Regions from separate parts of the Nonomuraea sp. CX421 genome, predicted to be linked through region 1. Evidence: riboswitches for the same ligand, from Rfam matches in the RefSeq annotation. Region 1 holds a riboswitch; the other holds the start of a gene.
What was found. A riboswitch is a leader RNA that binds a small molecule or an ion and turns the genes downstream of it on or off. The one in region 1 is predicted to bind S-adenosylmethionine.
Positions count from the first base shown of each region.

Region 2: linked by a shared signal. The riboswitch ahead of thrC (threonine synthase) and the one ahead of AC5L3X_RS02385 (aminotransferase class V-fold PLP-dependent enzyme) in region 1 are both predicted to bind S-adenosylmethionine.

Region 1 covers NZ_JCADBK010000001.1:510,823-519,717, reverse strand. The annotation lists gene folP (dihydropteroate synthase) at 1-187, shown strand, start outside; gene AC5L3X_RS02420 (nuclear transport factor 2 family protein) at 184-630, shown strand; gene folB (dihydroneopterin aldolase) at 620-985, shown strand; gene folK (2-amino-4-hydroxy-6-hydroxymethyldihydropteridine diphosphokinase) at 982-1,494, shown strand; gene AC5L3X_RS02405 (DUF3180 domain-containing protein) at 1,512-1,946, shown strand; gene AC5L3X_RS02400 (acyltransferase family protein) at 2,030-3,109, opposite strand; gene AC5L3X_RS02395 (NADH-quinone oxidoreductase subunit D) at 3,106-4,251, opposite strand; gene AC5L3X_RS02390 (DoxX family protein) at 4,375-5,064, shown strand; gene AC5L3X_RS02385 (aminotransferase class V-fold PLP-dependent enzyme) at 5,070-6,419, opposite strand; SAM riboswitch class IV at 6,463-6,578, opposite strand; gene AC5L3X_RS02380 (TerC family protein) at 6,696-7,436, shown strand; gene AC5L3X_RS02375 (cytochrome P450) at 7,436-8,623, shown strand; gene AC5L3X_RS02370 (SAM-dependent methyltransferase) at 8,673-8,895, opposite strand, start outside.
Region 2 covers NZ_JCADBK010000043.1:21,051-29,945, forward strand. The annotation lists gene AC5L3X_RS38675 (S8 family serine peptidase) at 1-353, opposite strand, end outside; gene AC5L3X_RS38680 (SAM hydrolase/SAM-dependent halogenase family protein) at 479-1,285, opposite strand; gene AC5L3X_RS38685 (DUF3263 domain-containing protein) at 1,403-1,705, shown strand; gene otsB (trehalose-phosphatase) at 1,728-2,516, shown strand; gene AC5L3X_RS38695 (hypothetical protein) at 2,551-3,165, shown strand; gene AC5L3X_RS38700 (MFS transporter) at 3,143-4,306, opposite strand; gene AC5L3X_RS38705 (alpha,alpha-trehalose-phosphate synthase (UDP-forming)) at 4,338-5,774, opposite strand; gene AC5L3X_RS38710 (RNA polymerase sigma factor) at 5,806-6,360, shown strand; SAM riboswitch class I at 6,440-6,581, shown strand; gene thrC (threonine synthase) at 6,595-7,827, shown strand; gene AC5L3X_RS38720 (MoaD/ThiS family protein) at 7,852-8,127, shown strand; gene AC5L3X_RS38725 (cold-shock protein) at 8,369-8,569, shown strand.

The sequences.
Region 1 (8,895 bases):
GGGGCGGCTGCTGGCCGGCGCCGACGGCAGCCCTCGCCCGTTCGGTCGCAGCGACGACGCCACCGTGGCCGTGACGGCGCTGGCCGCGCACGCCGGGGCCTGGTGCGTCAGGGTTCACCAGGTAGGTCCCAACGCCGATGCCGTGCGCGTGGCCGCCGCATGGAAGAGAGCCGGAGCCAATACATGAGCGTCGACACCGCTGCCATCGAGACGGTCAACCAGGATTTCTACACCGCCATCGAGGACGCCGACCTCGACAGGATGACCGAGATCTGGGCCGAGGACACCGGCGACGAGCAGGTCAGCTGTGTTCACCCGGGCTGGACCCTGCTGGCCGGGCGGTCCGAGGTGCTGCGCTCGTGGGCGCTCATCATGGCCAACACCACCTACATCCAGTTCGTGCTGACCGACGTCCACACGACTGTGCTGGGCGACGTGGCCGTCCTCACCTGCGTCGAGAACATCCTGACGGCCGGCGAGGAGGGTGAGTCCAGCTTCGCCGCGGGCAAGGTCGTGGCCAGCAACGTCTACATCCGGACCGCTCAGGGCTGGCGGCTGTGGATGCACCACGGCTCGCCCGTGCTCCAGGGCGACGAGGACGAGGAGGAGGAAGGCGAGCTTGAGCGCTGATCGCATCGCGCTGACGGGCCTGCGGGCCCGTGGGCGGCACGGCGTGCTGGCGGCCGAACGTGAGCTGGGGCAGGAGTTCGTCATCGACGCGACACTGTTCCTCGACACCCGGCCCGCCGCACTGACCGACGATCTCAGCAAGACCGTCCACTACGGAGAGCTCGCCCAGGCACTGGTCAAGGTCGTGGAGGGGGAGCCCGTCCAACTGATCGAGACGCTGGCGCAGCGCCTCGCCGACGTGTGCCTGGCCGACGAGCTGGTGCGCTCGGTCGAGGTGAGCGTGCACAAGCCGGCGGCGCCGATTCCGCTACCCTTCGACGACGTCACGGTGACGATCGAGCGGAGCCGCCCATGAAGGCAGTCCTCTCTCTCGGCAGCAATCTCGGCCAGCGGTTCGACACGCTGCAGGGGGCCATCGACACACTCTTCGACGCTCCGGGCCTGGAGTTCGTACGAGCGTCGCCGGTCTACGAGACCGATCCGGTGGGAGGTCCTCCCGGGCAGCGGCCGTTCCTCAACGCGATCGTGATCGCCGAGACCACGCTGGAGCCGCGCACGCTGCTGGAGCGGGCGCAGGGAGTCGAGAACGCGTTCGGCCGCGAACGCCTGGAGCGTTGGGGGCCGCGTACGCTGGACATCGATCTGATCATGGTGGGTGACACGGTCTGCGACGACCCAGAGCTGACCCTGCCGCATCCGCTGGCGCACGAGCGGGCGTTCGTGCTCGCGCCCTGGGCGGACGTCGACCCCGAGGGTGAGCTGCCCGGGCGCGGCCCGATCACGGCACTGCTGGCCGGGCTGACCGAGCCCGACGAGCAAGGTGTGCGGCTGCGGGCCGACCTCGATCTGCAGAGCCCCGATTGAGGCCCACCCGTCCCGGCGTGCTCGTCGGTCTGGTCCTGGTCGCCGCCCTGATCACCTGGCTGGTGGTCAGGCAGGTCTACGCCGGGCTGCCGGTCCTGCCGTGGACCGCCATCCCGACGGTGCTGCTGCTGGCCGTCGGTGAGGGTTACACCGCGTGGATGACCAAGGCCAGGATCGACCGCAAGCCCAATACCAAGCCGGTCGAGCCGATGGCGGTGGCGCGGCTGGCTGCCCTGGCCAAGGCGTCGGCCTACGTGGGAGCGGTGTGCGCCGGCCTGTTCGCCGGGTTCGCCCTCCACACGGTTCAGTTGCTCACCCGGGACACGCCGCGGCTCGAGTTCTTCATCTCGCTCGGGTCGTTCCTGTCCTGCGTGGCGCTCGTCTGTGCCGCTCTGCTGCTGGAGCACGCCTGCCGCATTCCGAAGGCCCCGGAGGATCAGAGCCCCAAATAACGCGCGACGGCATGCTCGACCGCGGCGAGTTGCATGTGCCTGCTTGAGCCAGACCTCACGCTCGAGTTTTGTCTTGCAGATGTTCAACGGCGGCGGCCGAAGAGGTAGATGACGGGGAGGGTGCAGAGCAGGGGGCCCACGATGGCGATGGGGCGTTCCAGCCACCACTTGAGGTCGGGCGGCACCTTCTCGCCCAGGGTGCCGAAGAGCCACCACGAGACCCCCAGCGAGATCGCCATGCCCGTTGTGTGAAAGAGGAAGAGCGGCAGGGCGAAGCGGTTGATGGTGTGGTTGGCGCGCTGCCAGCCGGGCCGTTCCAGGAGGCGTTCCATCGACGGCCGCAGCACCTCGACCAGGCCGATCTGGAAGATGAGCAGGGCCACGATGACGAACGTGGGCGGGGCCATGTTCGACCACTTGTCGCCGGGCACGCCCACCATCGAGCCCGGGTAGATGCCCGAGTAGACGAGCCCGAACAGCGCGAACAGCCCTGTCCACAGCAGTCCGACGTCATAACGTCTGGGCAGGGCGACGATCCGTTGGTAGAAGAAGCCCGCTTGGTGGGCCAGCCCCCAGACGATGATCATGTTCAGCCAGCCGACCCAGTCGACGCCGTAGCGGAAGCGCACCACGTCGACCACCAGCGCCGCGCCGCCGAACCAGATGAGCGTGAGCACGTCGTAGCGCCGGTGCAGCCAGAGCGCCAACGGCAGCAGCACGATGAGCACCAGGTAGACGCCGAGGAACCAGAGCGGGCTGAGCACGAGCAGCACCACCCGCCACATCCAGTCGACCCCGAACACCCAGGTCACGACCGCGCCGATGGCGACCCAGACGCCGGATAACGCCAGCGCGGGCACGGCCAGCGCGCGGATGCGCCGCCAGACGAACGCCCCGATGCCGACGCCGCGCCCGTGAGCCCGGTTCCAGGACAGCAGGTGGACGTGGCCGCCGACGTAGAAGAACAGCGGCAGCACCTGCAGCAGCCAGGTGAGGATCCACAGGCCGGAGGTGAAGCCGAGCGGGCTGGTCGGCACGGGGCCGCCCGGCTCCCACTGCAGGATCGTGAACGCCCAGTGCCAGACGACCACGACGATCAGGCTCAGCGCGCGGAGCCAGTCGACGTACTGGTCGCGCCGAAGGGGAGGGTCGGCCGCCGTCACTTGTCGATGTCACCCACGACGAAGAACATCGAGCCGAGGATGGCCACCATGTCGGCCACCAGGTGGCCGGGCAGCATCTCGCGCAGCACCTGGATGTTGTTGAAGGAGGCCGAGCGCAGCTTGAGCCGCCACGGCGTCTTGTCGCCCCTGGACACGAGGTAGTAGCCGTTGATGCCGAGAGGATTCTCGGTCCAGGCGTACGTGTGGCCCTCGGGCACCTTGAGCACCTTGGGCAGGCGCTGGTTGATGGGCCCGGGAGGCAGCGAGCGGAGGTGTTCGACGCAGGCGTCGGCCAGGTCGAGCGAGACCTTCAGCTGGTCGAGCAGCACCTCGAAGCGGGCGTGGCAGTCGCCGGCGGTGCGGGTGACGACCTTGACGGGCAGCTCGGGGTAGGCGAGGTAGGGCTGGTCGCGGCGCAGGTCGAAGTCGACGCCCGAGGCCCGGGCGATGGGGCCGCTCACGCCGTACTGCATGATCTGCTCGCGACCGAGCACGCCGACGCCCTTGGTGCGGGCCCGGAAGATCTCGTTGCCCAGAATGAGGTCCTCGATGTCGGGGACGCGGCGGCGGGTCTCGGCGACGGCCTCCGACACCCGGTCGAGCCAGCCGAGCGGGAGATCCTCCTTGAGGCCGCCGACCCGGTTGAACATGTAGTGCATGCGTCCGCCGGAGATCTCCTCCATGACGCCCTGGACGCGTTCGCGCTCGTTGAAGGCGTAGAAGAGGGGGGTGATCGCGCCCAGCTCCAGGGGATAGGAGCCGAGGAACATCAGATGGCTGAGCACGCGGTTGAGCTCGGCCAGCAGAGTGCGCGCCCAGACGGCCCGGACCGGCGGCTCCATGCCCAGCATGCGTTCGGCGGCGATGACCACGCCCAGCTCGTTGGCGAAGCCGGACAGCCAGTCGTGCCGGTTGGCCAGCATGATGATCTGGCGGTAGTCGCGGACCTCGAACAGCTTCTCAGCGCCCCGGTGCATGTAGCCGATGATCGGCTCGGCGGTGGCGATGCGCTCGCCGTCGAGCGTGAGCCGCAGCCGCAGGACGCCGTGGGTGGACGGGTGTTGCGGGCCGATGTTGAGGATCATGTCCTCGGTCGCCAGCTCCTTGGCGCCCGCACCGATCCCCACCACGCGTTCCGTCATAGGGCCCATGCTGCCACCGGCCGCGGTGGGGGGCCAGCCGGGCGAATGGTCAAGGAACGGTATGGGAGTGCATCGCAGAGTCGGACATGGGGATGATAAACGGGAATGGAGGGAGAAATCGCCATGAAAAGATCTCTCTTCGACCTAGCTGCCCTGATCTCGCGGGTGACCATCGGCGTGATCTTCATCGCTCATGGATGGCAGAAGTGGCAGGCCGGTCTCGGCGCCACGGCGCAGAACTTCACGCAGTCGGGGGTGCCGCTCCCGCAGTTGGCCGCCGGGTTCACCATGGTGGCGGAGATCGTGGGAGGCGCCCTGCTGATCCTCGGCCTGTTCGTCCGGCTGGCGGCCCTGGCGCTGCTGATCGTCAGCGTCGGCGCGCTGGTCTTCGTCCACGGTTCGCAGGGAATCTTCGAATGGGAGCTGGTCGGCTCGCTGGCCGCGATCTGCCTGCTGTTCCTCGCCGTGAGCGGCGGGCGGCTCGGCCTCGACGGCCTGCTCCGCCGGATCCACCGCAGACGTGCCGAACGCGAGCTCGCCGAGAACGGCACGACCACGCGGACCTCGTCCGCGACGACCAGGCCCGCGCCCACATCGCGTGAGAGCACACCCGGCGGGACCGCATCCGGGGGGACCGCATCCGGGGGGACCGCATCCGGGGGGACCGCATCCGGCGAGACCCCGACGCGTCCGATGAACGTGCCGAGACAACCGAGGGCGCCCAGATCGGTCAGCGACCTGAGCGACCAGGACATGCGGGACATCGACGCCATCATCGACGAGCCGACGAAGCGGCGGCCGCCCAACCGTTGAGCGGCCTAGCGGCCGGCGAGGTCGCGCAGGGCTCCGATGAGGCGGTCCACGTGCTCCTCGGTGCTGCCGATGCCGATCGACGCGCGCACCGCGGCGGCCGCGCCGTCCTGGCAGCCGCCGCCGGGCTCCTGGCCGCGCCCGCTTCGGCTCTCGCCGGCTCCCGCGTCGCCCGCCTCGTCCGAGCCCCCGCGCTCGGGCCTGCCGAGCAGGTGGCGGACGAACGGGTGCGCGCAGAACTTGCCGTCCCGTACGCCGATCCCGTAGTCGTCGGAGAGCGCTTCGGCGACCTCCCGGGCGGAGTGGCCGTCCACGGTGAACGAGACGATGCCCACGCGCGGGTGGTCGGGCCCCCACAGTGACAGCTCGCGTACACCCTCGATCGAGGCCAGCCCGGAGCGGAGCCGGGCGATCAGCCGCTCCTCCTCGCGGACCAGCGCGGTCCACCCCGTGGCGGACAGCGCGTCGCAGGCGGCGGCCAGCGCGATGGCGCCCAGCACGTTGGGGGTGCCGGCCTCGTGGCGCGGCTCGGGGTCGTCGTGCCACTCGGGCTCGCCGTCCACCGAACGCACCGCGCCGCCCCCCTTCAGGTACGGCTCGCCCGCCGCCAGCCAGTCGCGCCGCCCAATCAGCGCCCCGGCGCCGAACGGCGCGTAGAGCTTGTGCCCGGAGAAGACCACGTAGTCGAGGTCGAGGGCGGTCAGGTTGAGCCGCCGGTGGGGCACCAGCTGGGCCGCGTCGACCAGGATGCGGGCGCCGTGGCGGTGCGCGACGTGGGCCAGGGCGGCGATCGGCCAGAGCTCGCCGGTGACGTTGGAGGCGGCGGTCACCACGAGCAGTTTCGGCCCGTCCGTGGCGGCCAGCGCCTCGTCGGCCGCGCGCACGGCCTCGCCGGGGAAGGCGGGGGGCGCCAGCCGTACCGTGTGGGGCCAGGGCAGGAGCGAGGCGTGGTGCTCGGTGTCGAAGACGACGGTGGTCGTGCCGGCGGGCAGGCAGGAGGCGAGCAGGTTGGTGGCGTCAGTGGTGTTGCGGGCGAAGATCACGGCGTCGTCGGGGCGGGCGCCGACGAAGGCTCGTACGGTGTGGCGGGCCTGCTCGTAGCGGGTGGTGGTGAGCTGGGAGGCGTAGCCCGCGCCGCGGTGCACGCTGGAGTAGGCCGGGAGCGCGGCGGCGACGGCCGCGTTGACCGGCTCCAGACAGGGGGCGCTCGCGGCGTAGTCGAGGTTGGCGTAGCCGACCAGCCGGCCGCCCCTGACCGGGACCTCCAGGTCGGCGCCGAGCACGGCCGGGATCGGGCGGCGGCCGTCCTCGACGGGCGCCTCGGCGGGCACGGAGTTGAAGATCGTCAAGGTGGACACGGCGAACCTCCTGAGGGCCGTCGGACCCCTGGAGCAGCCATGGAGCCCGCGCTTGCCCGCCACACCTCGTGACGGACCAGGTCTTCACCCGGGGCACCCCGCCGCGGACGCGAGGGTTGCCGGCCAGCGAGCCGGGGCTTGGCGCTGGCACTCATGACCTACGCCCGCACTATAACCGAACCGCCACATTCGTTGGCAATCCGGTGAACTTCTGAAGCGGCTGGCTCGTTGGTACCCCCGACATCCCGACATCCCCGAGGCCGTGGAGGCAGACAGATGCTGGACTGGGTGGCCGACCCACAGATCTGGATAGGCTTCTTCACCCTGGTGGCCCTGGAGATCGTCCTGGGCATCGACAACATCATTTTCATCTCCATCCTGGCCGGGAAGCTCCCGCCCGAGCAGCGCGACAGAGCGCGCGTTCTGGGCCTCGCGGCGGCTCTGATCAGCCGCCTGCTCCTGCTGCTGGCGCTGTCGTGGGTGGTGCGGCTGACCGAGCCGTTGTTCGAGGTGCTGGGCCACGAGATATCCGGGCGCGACCTGATCCTGCTGCTGGGCGGGTTGTTCCTGCTGGCCAAGAGCGTCACCGAGATCGGGCACAGCATGGAGCCCAAGCACCAGGACGGCCGGACGCGGGCCGCCGCCTCGTTCGCCTCGGTGATCGCGCAGATCATGGTGCTCGACGTGGTGTTCTCGCTCGACTCGGTGATCACCGCCGTGGGCATGGTCGACGAGCTCGGCGTGATGGTGGCGGCGGTCGTCGTGGCGGTGCTGGTGATGCTGTTCGCCTCGGGGCCGATCAGCAGGTTCGTGGACCAGCACCCGAGCATCAAGATGCTGGCGCTGGCGTTCCTCGTGCTGATCGGCGTGGTGCTCATCGCCGAGGGTCTCGACCAGCACATCCCGAAGGGCTACATCTACTTCGCGATGGCGTTCTCGGTCATCGTCGAGCTGCTGAACATCCGGATGCGCGGCAAGCACTCCAAGCAGGAAGAACTTCCTTCTAAGATGAAATAGTGCGCTTTGATCCTTGGAATCCGGATTTTGTGGCCTACCCCTACGACGTCTACGCCGACCTGAGGCGGGCGGCTCCGGTCAGCTTCTTCGAGCCGACCGGACAGTGGCTGATCTCTCGGCACGCCGATGTCAACGCCCTGCTCCGGGACCGCCGGCTGGGCCGCTCCTACCTGCACGTGGCCACCCACGAGGAGTTCGGCCAGCAGGCCGAGCCGGAGTTCCAGGAGCCGTTCTGGCGGGTGGTCAGGGCCGGGATGCTGGACGTCGAGCCGCCGGTGCACACCCGGCTGCGCCGTCTGGTCTCCAAGGCGTTCACCCCGCGCATGGTCGAGTCGCTGCGCCCCCGCGTGCGGGCCATCGCCGGCGGGCTGATCGACACGTTCGTGGAGAAGGGCGGCGGCGACCTGATCGCCGAAGTGGCGGAGCCGCTGCCCGTGACGGTCATCGCCGAGATGCTGGGCATCCCGGAGGCCGACCGCCACCTGCTGCGCCCCTGGTCGGCCGACATCTGCGGAATGTACGAGCTCAACCCCTCGCCGGAGGCCCAGCACACGGCGGTCCGGGCGGCCGACGAGTTCGCCGGCTACCTCAAGGACCTGGCCCGCGAGCGCACCGCCCGTCCGGGAGACGACCTGATCAGCGCGCTGGCCGCGATCGACGAGCTCACCGAGGACGAGCTGATCGGCACCTGCGTGCTGCTGCTCAACGCGGGTCACGAGGCCACCGTGAACGTGACGGGCAACGGCTGGTGGTCGCTGTTCAGAAACCCCGCCGAGCTCGTACGGCTGCGCGAGGACCGCGGCCTGCTGCCCACGGCGATCGAGGAGCTGATGCGGTGGGACACCCCGCTGCAGATGTTCGAGCGGTGGGTGCTGGAGGACATCGAGGTCGGCGGGGTGGAGATCCCGCGCGGGGTCGAGGTGGCGCTCCTGTTCGGCTCGGCCAACCGCGATCCCGAGGTCTTCGACGATCCCGACCGGCTCGACGTGGGCCGGGCGGACAACCCGCACATCTCCTTCGGCGCGGGCATCCACTTCTGCCTCGGCGCGCCGCTGGCCCGTATCGAGCTGCTGGAGTCGTTCGGGGCGCTGCTGGACCGGGCGCCCAAGCTGGAGCTGGTGCGCGAGCCGGTCTGGAAGCCGGGCTACGTCATCCGCGGCCTGGAGTCCCTGGAACTCGCCGTCTGAACAGGTCCTCGGAGCTCCCCGTCCAACAAGTTTCTTCGGACCGCGCCGTCTAACGGGTCTGGCTGAGCCAGCCGAAGCCGCCGAGACCGCGTGGGTCGATCAGCTCGGCCTCCTCGGAGGCCCGGGCCAGCGCCCGGAGGTAGCCGCGCGGATCGTGCTTGGCCAGGTCGAGCGGCGGTCGCGCGCCGGTGACCCCGAGCGAGCGCAGCTCGTCGCGCTGTGTGGACAAGGCTGTGGATATCGCGCCGGCCCGCTCACCGGCCTCGGCGCAC
Region 2 (8,895 bases), on a different contig from region 1:
CCGATCACCCCGTGCCCCTCGCCGTGGCCGCGGCCCGCGATGAGGGCGGCCATGGCGGTGCCGTGGTGTCCGCGCCGGCTCTGGCGGCGGGCCGTGCCGGTCAGGTCGGGGCCGTGGACCACGGCGCCGGCGAGGTCGGGATGACGGCCGTCGACGCCGGTGTCGAGCACGGCGACCAGCACGCCCTGACCCTTGCTCAGTGGCCAGGCCTGACGCAGCCGCAGCACGGACAGCTGCCAGCGGTCGGTGGTGACGAGATCGTCACCCGCGCTCGGTGCCGCGCCGATCACCAGCAGGGTGGCCAGACAGGCCGTGACCAGCACGGCGGGCACGGCACGGGACAGTTGGGACACGTGGGACCTCGGGGACAGGAGGGGCACGCCCGATCGGGAGATTCTGACACGTGCCCGCCGCGTCAATCCGAAGCTTCGGTAAACAGACCGATACGCGGTGTAATTACCCTTTGGTGCTTTTCCTGTCAGTGTGAGGGTGCAAGACGGACATGTGCGCCAGGCGGCAGGCCGAGGCGCTGCGCCGCGTCACCCGAGTTGACCGCGAACGCGATCAGCCCCGCCGAGTCGGCGAACGCCACCAGCTCGCCCGGCGGCACCGCCGCGAACGTCTCGAGGTAGGGCATCGACAGCTGCCGGCGCCCCAGCCGCACACCGAGCAGGTCGCCGACCCGCACGCCCAGCCTCTCCAGGTCGCCGGCGGTGATCGACAGCTGCGTGTTGCCGTAGCGGTCGACCGAGACCACTTCGCCCTCGACCGCCCCCTCGCGCAGCACCGAGGTCGGCTCGGGCAGCGAGACCAGCCTCGACGCGGGCAGCTCGGGGCCGAGATCGGCCGGCGTGAGCCCGGCGCACAGCCGCCCCGCCACCGGAGAGTAGACGTCGCGCCCATGGAAGGTCGGCGAGACGGGTCTGAGGAAATGCTCCTCGTTGCTGATCTCGTACGCCGCCCGCGCCCCGCCGCTCGCGTGGACCGCCCACGACAGCAGCCCGTTGTCGGGGCCGATGAACACCCGGCCGCCCGCCTCGACGGCGACCGCCCGCCTGGCCCCGCCCGCCCCCGGATCGACCGCGCCGATGTGCACGCCCTTGGGAAGGTAGGGGATCGTCTGGGCCAGGATCGCGGCGCCTCGGCGTACGTCACCCGAGGGGACGACGTGGCACACGTCGATCACCCGGACGTCGGGAGCGATGCCCGCGATCACGCCATGACATGCGGCGACGTAGCCGTCTTCGATCCCGTAGTCGGTGAGAAGTGTGATGACAGAGGTCACACTTGGTGACTGTACGTCTCGCGATCCACCATGAACAGCCGGACTCGGCACATTACGATGGCGACGGGCCGCATGCGTGCGATGTGATCGTCGCGCGCATCCTTCCGAGGAGGAACCATGGACACTGCACCGGCCGGCGGTGACAGTGCTGCCCACGACCCGTCGCATCACCCCCTCACCGAACGCGATCTCGAGCTCCTCGCCTTCGAACGCCAGTGGTGGCGTCATGCGGGCGCGAAGGAGCAGGCCATCAAGGAGACCTTCGGGTTCTCCGCCACCCGCTACTACCAGTTGCTGGGCGAATTGATCGACAAGCCGGAGGCCCTGGAACGGGATCCGATGCTGGTTAAGCGGCTACGCAGGCTGCGCGCCACCCGCCAGCGCGACCGAGCCGCCCGTCGTCTCGGCATGCGTCCCTGATCGGCTGGGTACCCCCAGCCGCGTGAGGAACATCCCTGGAATCCAAGCGATCCTGACCGACCCGGCCGGCGCCGTGATCGGGCTCGACTTCGACGGCACGCTGTCGCCGATCGTGTCCGATCCCGCGTCCGCCGGCATCCATCCCGAGGCGCCCGGCGTCCTGGCCACGCTGGGCGCGCACGTGGGAGCGGTGGCCATCCTGACCGGGCGGCCCGCGGCCACCGTGCTGAAGCTCGGGCCCGGGCTGACCGACGTGCCGGGGCTGGTCGTGCTGGGCCACTACGGGTTCGAGCGGTGGGAGGCCGGCAGGATCTCCGCGCCGCCGCCCCCGCCCGGGGTGCCCCAGGTCAAGGCGGAGCTGCCGCTGCTGCTCGACTCGCTCGGCGCGTCCGGCGCGCTGATTGAGGACAAGGGCCGGGCCGTGGCCGTGCACACCAGGCGCGCCCCCGACCCCGAGACGCTGCTGGCCGCGCTGCGTGAGCCGCTGACCAAGCTGGCCGAGAAACACGGGCTGGTCGTCGAGCCCGGCCGGTTCGTGCTGGAGCTCAGGCCGTCGGGCATGGACAAGGGGCACGCGCTCAGCCTGTTCCTGGCCGAACGGGACGCCCGATCCGTCATGTTCGTCGGCGACGACCTCGGCGACCTGGCCGCCTTCGACGCGGTCAAGGCGTCGGGGCTGCCGGGCGTGACCGTGTGCAGCGGCTCCGCCGAGGTGACCGCGCTGGCCGACCGGGCCGATGTCGTGGTCGACGGTCCCGACGGGGTCGTGGCTCTACTCGGGGAGCTGGCCGCGGTCGTCAGTCGTTCTTGATCCGGTTGCAAGTGGCCCGCACTACGGTCGCGGCATGACGAAGACCACCCTCGCCGCCGCGGCTCTGGCCGCGGCGGCCGTTCTCGTGGCGCCCACCGCCGCCTCCGCCAGCACCCCCGCCAGCACCCCCGCCACCGCCACCGCCGGCGCCTCCGCCGCCCGGCCGCTGCAACTGCGCAACGGCCTCACGCTCAACCTCCCGCCCGGCTGGAAGGTGTACGGCAGGGGCGACTGGATCCAGGTCGTCACCGGGGCCTGCGCCAATCCCCGAGGCGGATACGGGCATTCCGAATGCGACAGTTTCTCCATCCTCGGCCCCGATGCCATCAAGATCGGCAATGAGGTGTTCAAGCCCTACACCGCCAAGCGGCCCTTCTACCCGGCGACCGACGTCCAGGCCTGCCCGCACAACCACAGGTGGGGGCAGGTGCTCGGCGGCGCGGCGGCGAAGGGCCTGCGCCAGGTCGGCCCCGGCCACAAGGCGCACTACCGCGAGTGGAAGGCGAAATGCGTCTCGTACTCGGGCGGCACGGTGAAGTCGAGGTACGTCCAGCGTGAGTGGTACCTGCCGCAGAGCAGGATCCTCATCGTCGACCGGTGGAACACCCCGGGCCTGCCGGGCGTGCTCAAGCGCGCGGTCTGGCGGTGATCACGCCGCCGATGGCCAGCCCGATGAACACCGGCACCAGCAGGAACGCGTAACGGGTGCCGAAGCCGTCGGCCAGCGCGCCGAGCGCCAGCGGGCCGACGGCCACCGCGGCCCCGGAGCAGACGGGCGCGACGGCCGAGGCCAGGTCGGAACGCCCGCCGGAGTGGGTGATCAGCGCGGCCAGGCCCAGCGGGAAGTGCAGCGCGACTCCGAGCCCGGTGATGGCCAGCCCGGCATAGCCGAGCAGCGGCGACGAGCTCAGCCAGAAGATCAGCCAGCCCGCTCCGGCCAGCAGCAGCGCGCCGACGAACAACCGGTCGGGCGGCAGCCGCAGGGCCAGCCGGCCGCCGGTGAAGCGGCCCACCGCCATGCCCGCGGTGAACGCCGTCAGGCCGGTGGCCGCCGCCGCCACGCTCAGCCCGGTGTTGCCCGCGAACAGGGCGGCGGCCCACAGGTTGAAGCAGAACTCCAGCGCCACGCAGCAGAACAGCACGCCGCCCGCCAGGTGGAAGCGCCACCCGGGGCGTGGGCGGCCGGAGGCGGCGGCCGAGGCGGCTCCGGGCCGGTGTTCGGCGGGGATCCAGATCCGGCCCATGGACAGCGCCAGCGCCACGGTCAGCAGCGGGGTGAGCAGCAGCGTGGCCCGCCAGCCGAGCACCGTCCCCGCCACCACGCTGAGCAGGAACGACATCGCGATGCCGAACGCCACGGCCACCCCGTTGGCCTCGCTGATCGCGGCCGGCCCGGCGGGGCCGTGGTGGTCGCTCAGCGCCGCCATCGAGGCGTAGAGCGCGGCCGAGCCGAACGCCCCGGCCAGGCCGTAGCCGAGCAGGGTGGCGGGCAGGACGGGGACGAGCATGACGAGGACGACGCCCGCGTTCATGCCGGCCAGGCCGCCCCAGGTGACGGCTCGCCTGCCGTACCTGCGGCAGAGGGCGGGCAGCGCGAGCCCGGCCAGGATGGTGCCCGCGGCCAGGGCGGTGCCGTGCAGGCCGGCGACGGCGTTGGACAACTGCTGGTCCTGGCGCAGCAGTGGCAGGGCGGCGCTCAGGCCGTACAGGAAGGTCGCGAACGTGCCGAGCTGGAGGTAGATCAGCCAGGTGGGGGCGTCGCGGGTGAGCCGGACTTCGGCGGTCGGCATCCGGCCGGCTCCTGTCGAGAAAGGGGGTGATTTACCGCAAATCGTAGTTCAGGGCGTCGAGCTGGGCCGCCAGCCACTGCTGCGGGGGCAGCGCGGTGGCGGCGGCCGCCAGCCTGTCGCGGCGCCGCTCGCGTTCCTCCACCGGCATGACCAGCGCCTCGTGCAGCGCCGCGGCCGTGCCGCTGACGTCGTAGGGGTTGACCAGGAGCGCGTCGTCGCCCAGCTCGGCCGCCGCGCCCGCCTCGCGGGACAGCACCAGCGCGGCCGTCGGGGACAGGATCGGGCCCTCCTTGGCCACCAGGTTCATGCCGTCGCGGATCGGGTTGACCAGCAGCACGTCGGCCATCCGGTAGGCGGCCAGCGAGCGCGGGTAGTCGTCGTCGACGTTGAGGATGAGCGGGTCCCAGTCCTCGGTGGCGTACTCGTCCTCGATCTCCTGGGCGCAACGCTGCACCGACGCGGTGTATTCGCGATATTCGGGCAGATCGTGCCTGCTCGGGTAGGCGAACGCCAGGTGCACCACCCGGCCGTGCCACTCGGGATGCGCGGCCAGGAACTCACGGTAGGCGAGCAGGCCGCGCACGATGTTCTTGGACAGCTCGGTGCGGTCGATGCGGACGATCAGCCTGCGGTCGCCGACCTGCTCGCGCAGCGCCGTCATGTGCGACTCGACGTCGGGCTCGCCGGCCCGGTCGCGCAGCGCGGCGCCGTCGACGCCCAGGGGGTGGACGCCGATGCGGGTCGTGCGGCCCTCGTGGGTGATCGTCCGGCCGGTCCGGTCGATCTCCGCGCCCAGCAGGAACCGGCAGCAGTCCATGAACGCGCCTGCCCAGCGCTCGGTCAGGAACCCCGCGTGGTCGGCGCCCAGGATGCCCTCCAGGACCTCGCGGGCCACCTCGTCAGGCAGCAGCGAGAAGTACTCGGGCGGCGCCCAGGGGGTGTGGCTGAAATGGGCGATGCGCAGGTCGGGGCGCTCGGCGCGGAGCATCGCCGGGGTCAGGGTCAGGTGGTAGTCCTGCACCATCACGCGGGCCTCGTGCCCGGCCTCCTCGGCCAGGGCCAGCGCGAACGCGCCGTTGTAGTCGCGGTAGGACTCCCACTCGCGCTGGAACTTGGTGCCGAACCGGGGGGAGTTGGGGATGTCGTAGAGCAGGTGGTTGACGAACCAGAGGGTGGAGTTGGCCACGGCGTTGTAGGCGCGGTGGAACGTGGCGGGCGGGATGTCGAGCATCCTCAGCGCGCCCGTGTCGTAGCCGGCCTGGTCGAGCCGCCCGCCCGGGGCCTGCCGGACGGCGCTCCGGTCGCCGTCGGACAAGGCGGCGCACACCCACAGAACCCCGACGTTCTTCGTCACCCCGGACAGCCCGGACACCAGGCCACCACCGCCACGTTTCATGGTCAGAACGCCGTCCTCGGAGACGGTGAACGAGACGGGACCTCTGTTCGAGGCAACCAAGACACTGTTCATGTACGCCTCCTCCGACCATAGGATCCCAGCTATGGCGCTTGATGAGCTAACCGAGGACCTGGCCCGCTCCGCCGCTGGCGGAGATCATCGCGCACTCGGCGAGCTGCTGCGCCGGATCGAGCCCGATGTGATGCGCCACTGCTCCCGGATCCTGCCCTACCGCCAGGACGCCGAGGAGGCGTCGCAGGACACCCTGCTCGCCGTGGCCCGCAACATCGGGCGCTTCGAGGGGCGCGCGAGGTTCAGCACGTGGCTGCACATCGTGACCGCCAACTGCGCGCGCACCACCTACCGGTCGCTCAAGCGCAGGGCGGCCGAGCAGAGCTCCGACGAGCTGCCCGTGCAGAAGCCCGACGTGCGCCGGGTCAGCGTCATCGCCGGGTCGCGGCTCGACCTGCTCGACGCGATGGAGGCGCTGGAGGCCGACAAGCCCGACCTGGCCCAAGCGCTGGTGCTGCGCGACATCGTGCAGCTCGACTACAACGAGGTGGCCGAGCACCTCGGCATCCCGCTCGGCACCGCCAAGTCCCGCATCCACCAGGCCCGCAAGTACGTCCAGGCGGCGCTGGGTGACGACTACAGGTGAGACCGCCCGTCTCACTTGTTGAGACATGGGGTCAGCCCGGCCGCCTGGCCAGGTAGAGTCCCTTACAACAACTGCATATTGCTCATCCAGAGGGGTGGAGGGACCGGCCCTGCGAAGCCCCGGCAACCCTCCCGGCTTTCGACTCGCGACCTGGCGAGGCCGACCGGGACAGGGTGCCAATTCCGGTCCGCGGTCAGGGTGGCCGCGGGCGAAGATGAGGGAAGGCCTCGCTTCATGTCGCTCGACTTTGGTCCCGCCACCGGTCTGTCCTGCCGCGAGTGCGGAGCCCGCTATCCCCTCGGCCCGAGCTTCGCCTGTCTGGAGTGTTTCGGGCCGCTCGAAGCGGCCTACTCCTTCGGCGCCGTCTCCCGGGCCGACATCGAGGCCGGGCCCGCCAACATCTGGCGCTACCGCTCGCTGCTCCCCGTCCCCGACGACGTCGCCGACAAGCCCAACATGAACCCCGGCTGGACCCCTCTGGTCAAGGCCGGCAACCTCGGGCGCAAGCTCGGCGTCAAGTCCCTGTACGTCAAGGACGACTCGGCCAACCCCACCCACTCCTTCAAGGACCGGGTGGTCGCCATCGCCGTCGAGGCGGCGCGCAACTTCGGCTTCCACACGCTGTCCTGCTCCTCCACGGGCAACCTGGCGGGCGCGGTCACGGCGGCCGCGGCCAGGGCCGGGCTCGACGCCTGCGTGTTCATCCCCGCGGGCCTGGAGGCGGCCAAGATCGCCATGGCCCGGGTGTTCGGTGGCAGGCTGATCGGCATCGAGGGCAGCTACGACGAGGTCAACCGGTTCTGCTCGGAGCTGATCGGCGACCCGATGGGCGACAAGTGGGGCTTCGTCAACGTCAATCTGCGGCCCTACTACGCCGAGGGCTCCAAGACGCTCGCGTACGAGATCGCCGAGCAGCTCGGCTGGCGGCTGCCCGAGCAGATCGTCATCCCGGTGGCCTCCGGCTCCCAGCTCACGAAGATCGACAAGGGCTTCAAGGAGCTGGTTGCGCTCGGGCTGGTCGAGGACACGCCCTACAAGATCTACGGCGCCCAGGCGCTCGGCTGCTCGCCCGTGTCCGGCGCGTACAAGGCCGGGCATGACGTGGTGCAGCCGGTCAGGCCCGACACCATCGCCAAGTCGCTGGCCATCGGCAACCCCGCCGACGGCCCCTACGTGCTCGACATCGCCCGCCGCACGGGCGGCGCCGTGGAGGACGTCACCGACGCCGAGATCGTCGCGGCGATCAGGCTGCTGGCCTCGACCGAGGGCGTGTTCGCCGAGACGGCCGGGGGAGTCACCGTGGGCGTGCTGAAGAAGCTCGTCGAGACCGGGCAGCTCGACCCGGACGCCGAGACCGTGGTGCTCAACACCGGCGACGGGCTGAAGACGCTCGACGCGATCGCCGACGGCGCCGCGCCCACGGCCGTCATCCGGCCCTCTCTCGACGCGTTCCGCGCGACTGTCTGACAATCAGGAAAGGCCAGGTAAACCATGAGTGTTTCTGTGCGAATTCCCACCATTCTGCGCACCTACACCGGGGGCAGCGCGGAAGTGAGTGGCGAAGGGGCGACTCTTCGTGACGTCCTCGCCAAGCTTGACTCCGACTATCCGGGGATCGGTGCCCGCATTCTCGATGAATCGGGCAAGATCCGTCGTTTCGTCAACGTTTACGTTGGGGAAGAGGATGTCCGTTTCGCCGAGGGGCTCGACACCGTGGCGCCCGAAGGCGTACAGATCTCCATCATCCCGGCCGTAGCAGGCGGTTGACCACCCGTCACGTTCGGAAGGCGCTCCGTTGCGGGCGCCTTCTTCTTTTCTAGGCAATTCAATGTTGAACCACTTTGACTCGTGCTGAAATGCGTAGTTTGGTGCTTTGACTCTGTTGCTAAACGCTCTCCCACAGGTATGGTCGAGGGCGATCGTCTGGCTGTTTTCCCCATAGTCATGGCGATTGCGGGTCTCGCGGACGAATGGGCGAGATCCGTGAGCCCAGTAAGAGGAGTCGGAAGTGGCGCAGGGCACCGTCAAATGGTTCAACGCGGACAAGGGCTACGGCTTCATCGCGGTAGACGGTGGTAAGGATGTATTCGTCCATTACTCAGCCATCATGATGGACGGCTATCGCTCTCTCGAACAGGGCCAGCGGGTCGAGTTCGAGATCACGCAGGGTCAGAAGGGGCCGCAGGCGGAGGCTGTCCGCGCGGTCTGACCGGCTGGCCGGTGCACGGCGGTTCGCACGGCAGCGCAGTCCGCGCGAAACCCGCCACCCGCATTTCGCCGACACCGGTACGGCGGGTCCAGGTGACCCGCCGTACCGACTGACCTGGGCGGCAATGGCTTCAGCTTGCACTCGACGGGGTAGAGTGCTAAAAAATCGTTGGCACTCTCTGTTCGTGAGTGCCAACACCTGGATCGGGACGACGGGGTCTGCCGAACGGAGATGTGGGCCCTGGTGCGTAGCCCGCTGATGTGGGCCTGCGCACGTTGCCGTCGCGGGCGTCGGCTCGGTCCACCGCAAGCCACCCTGTATCTGGG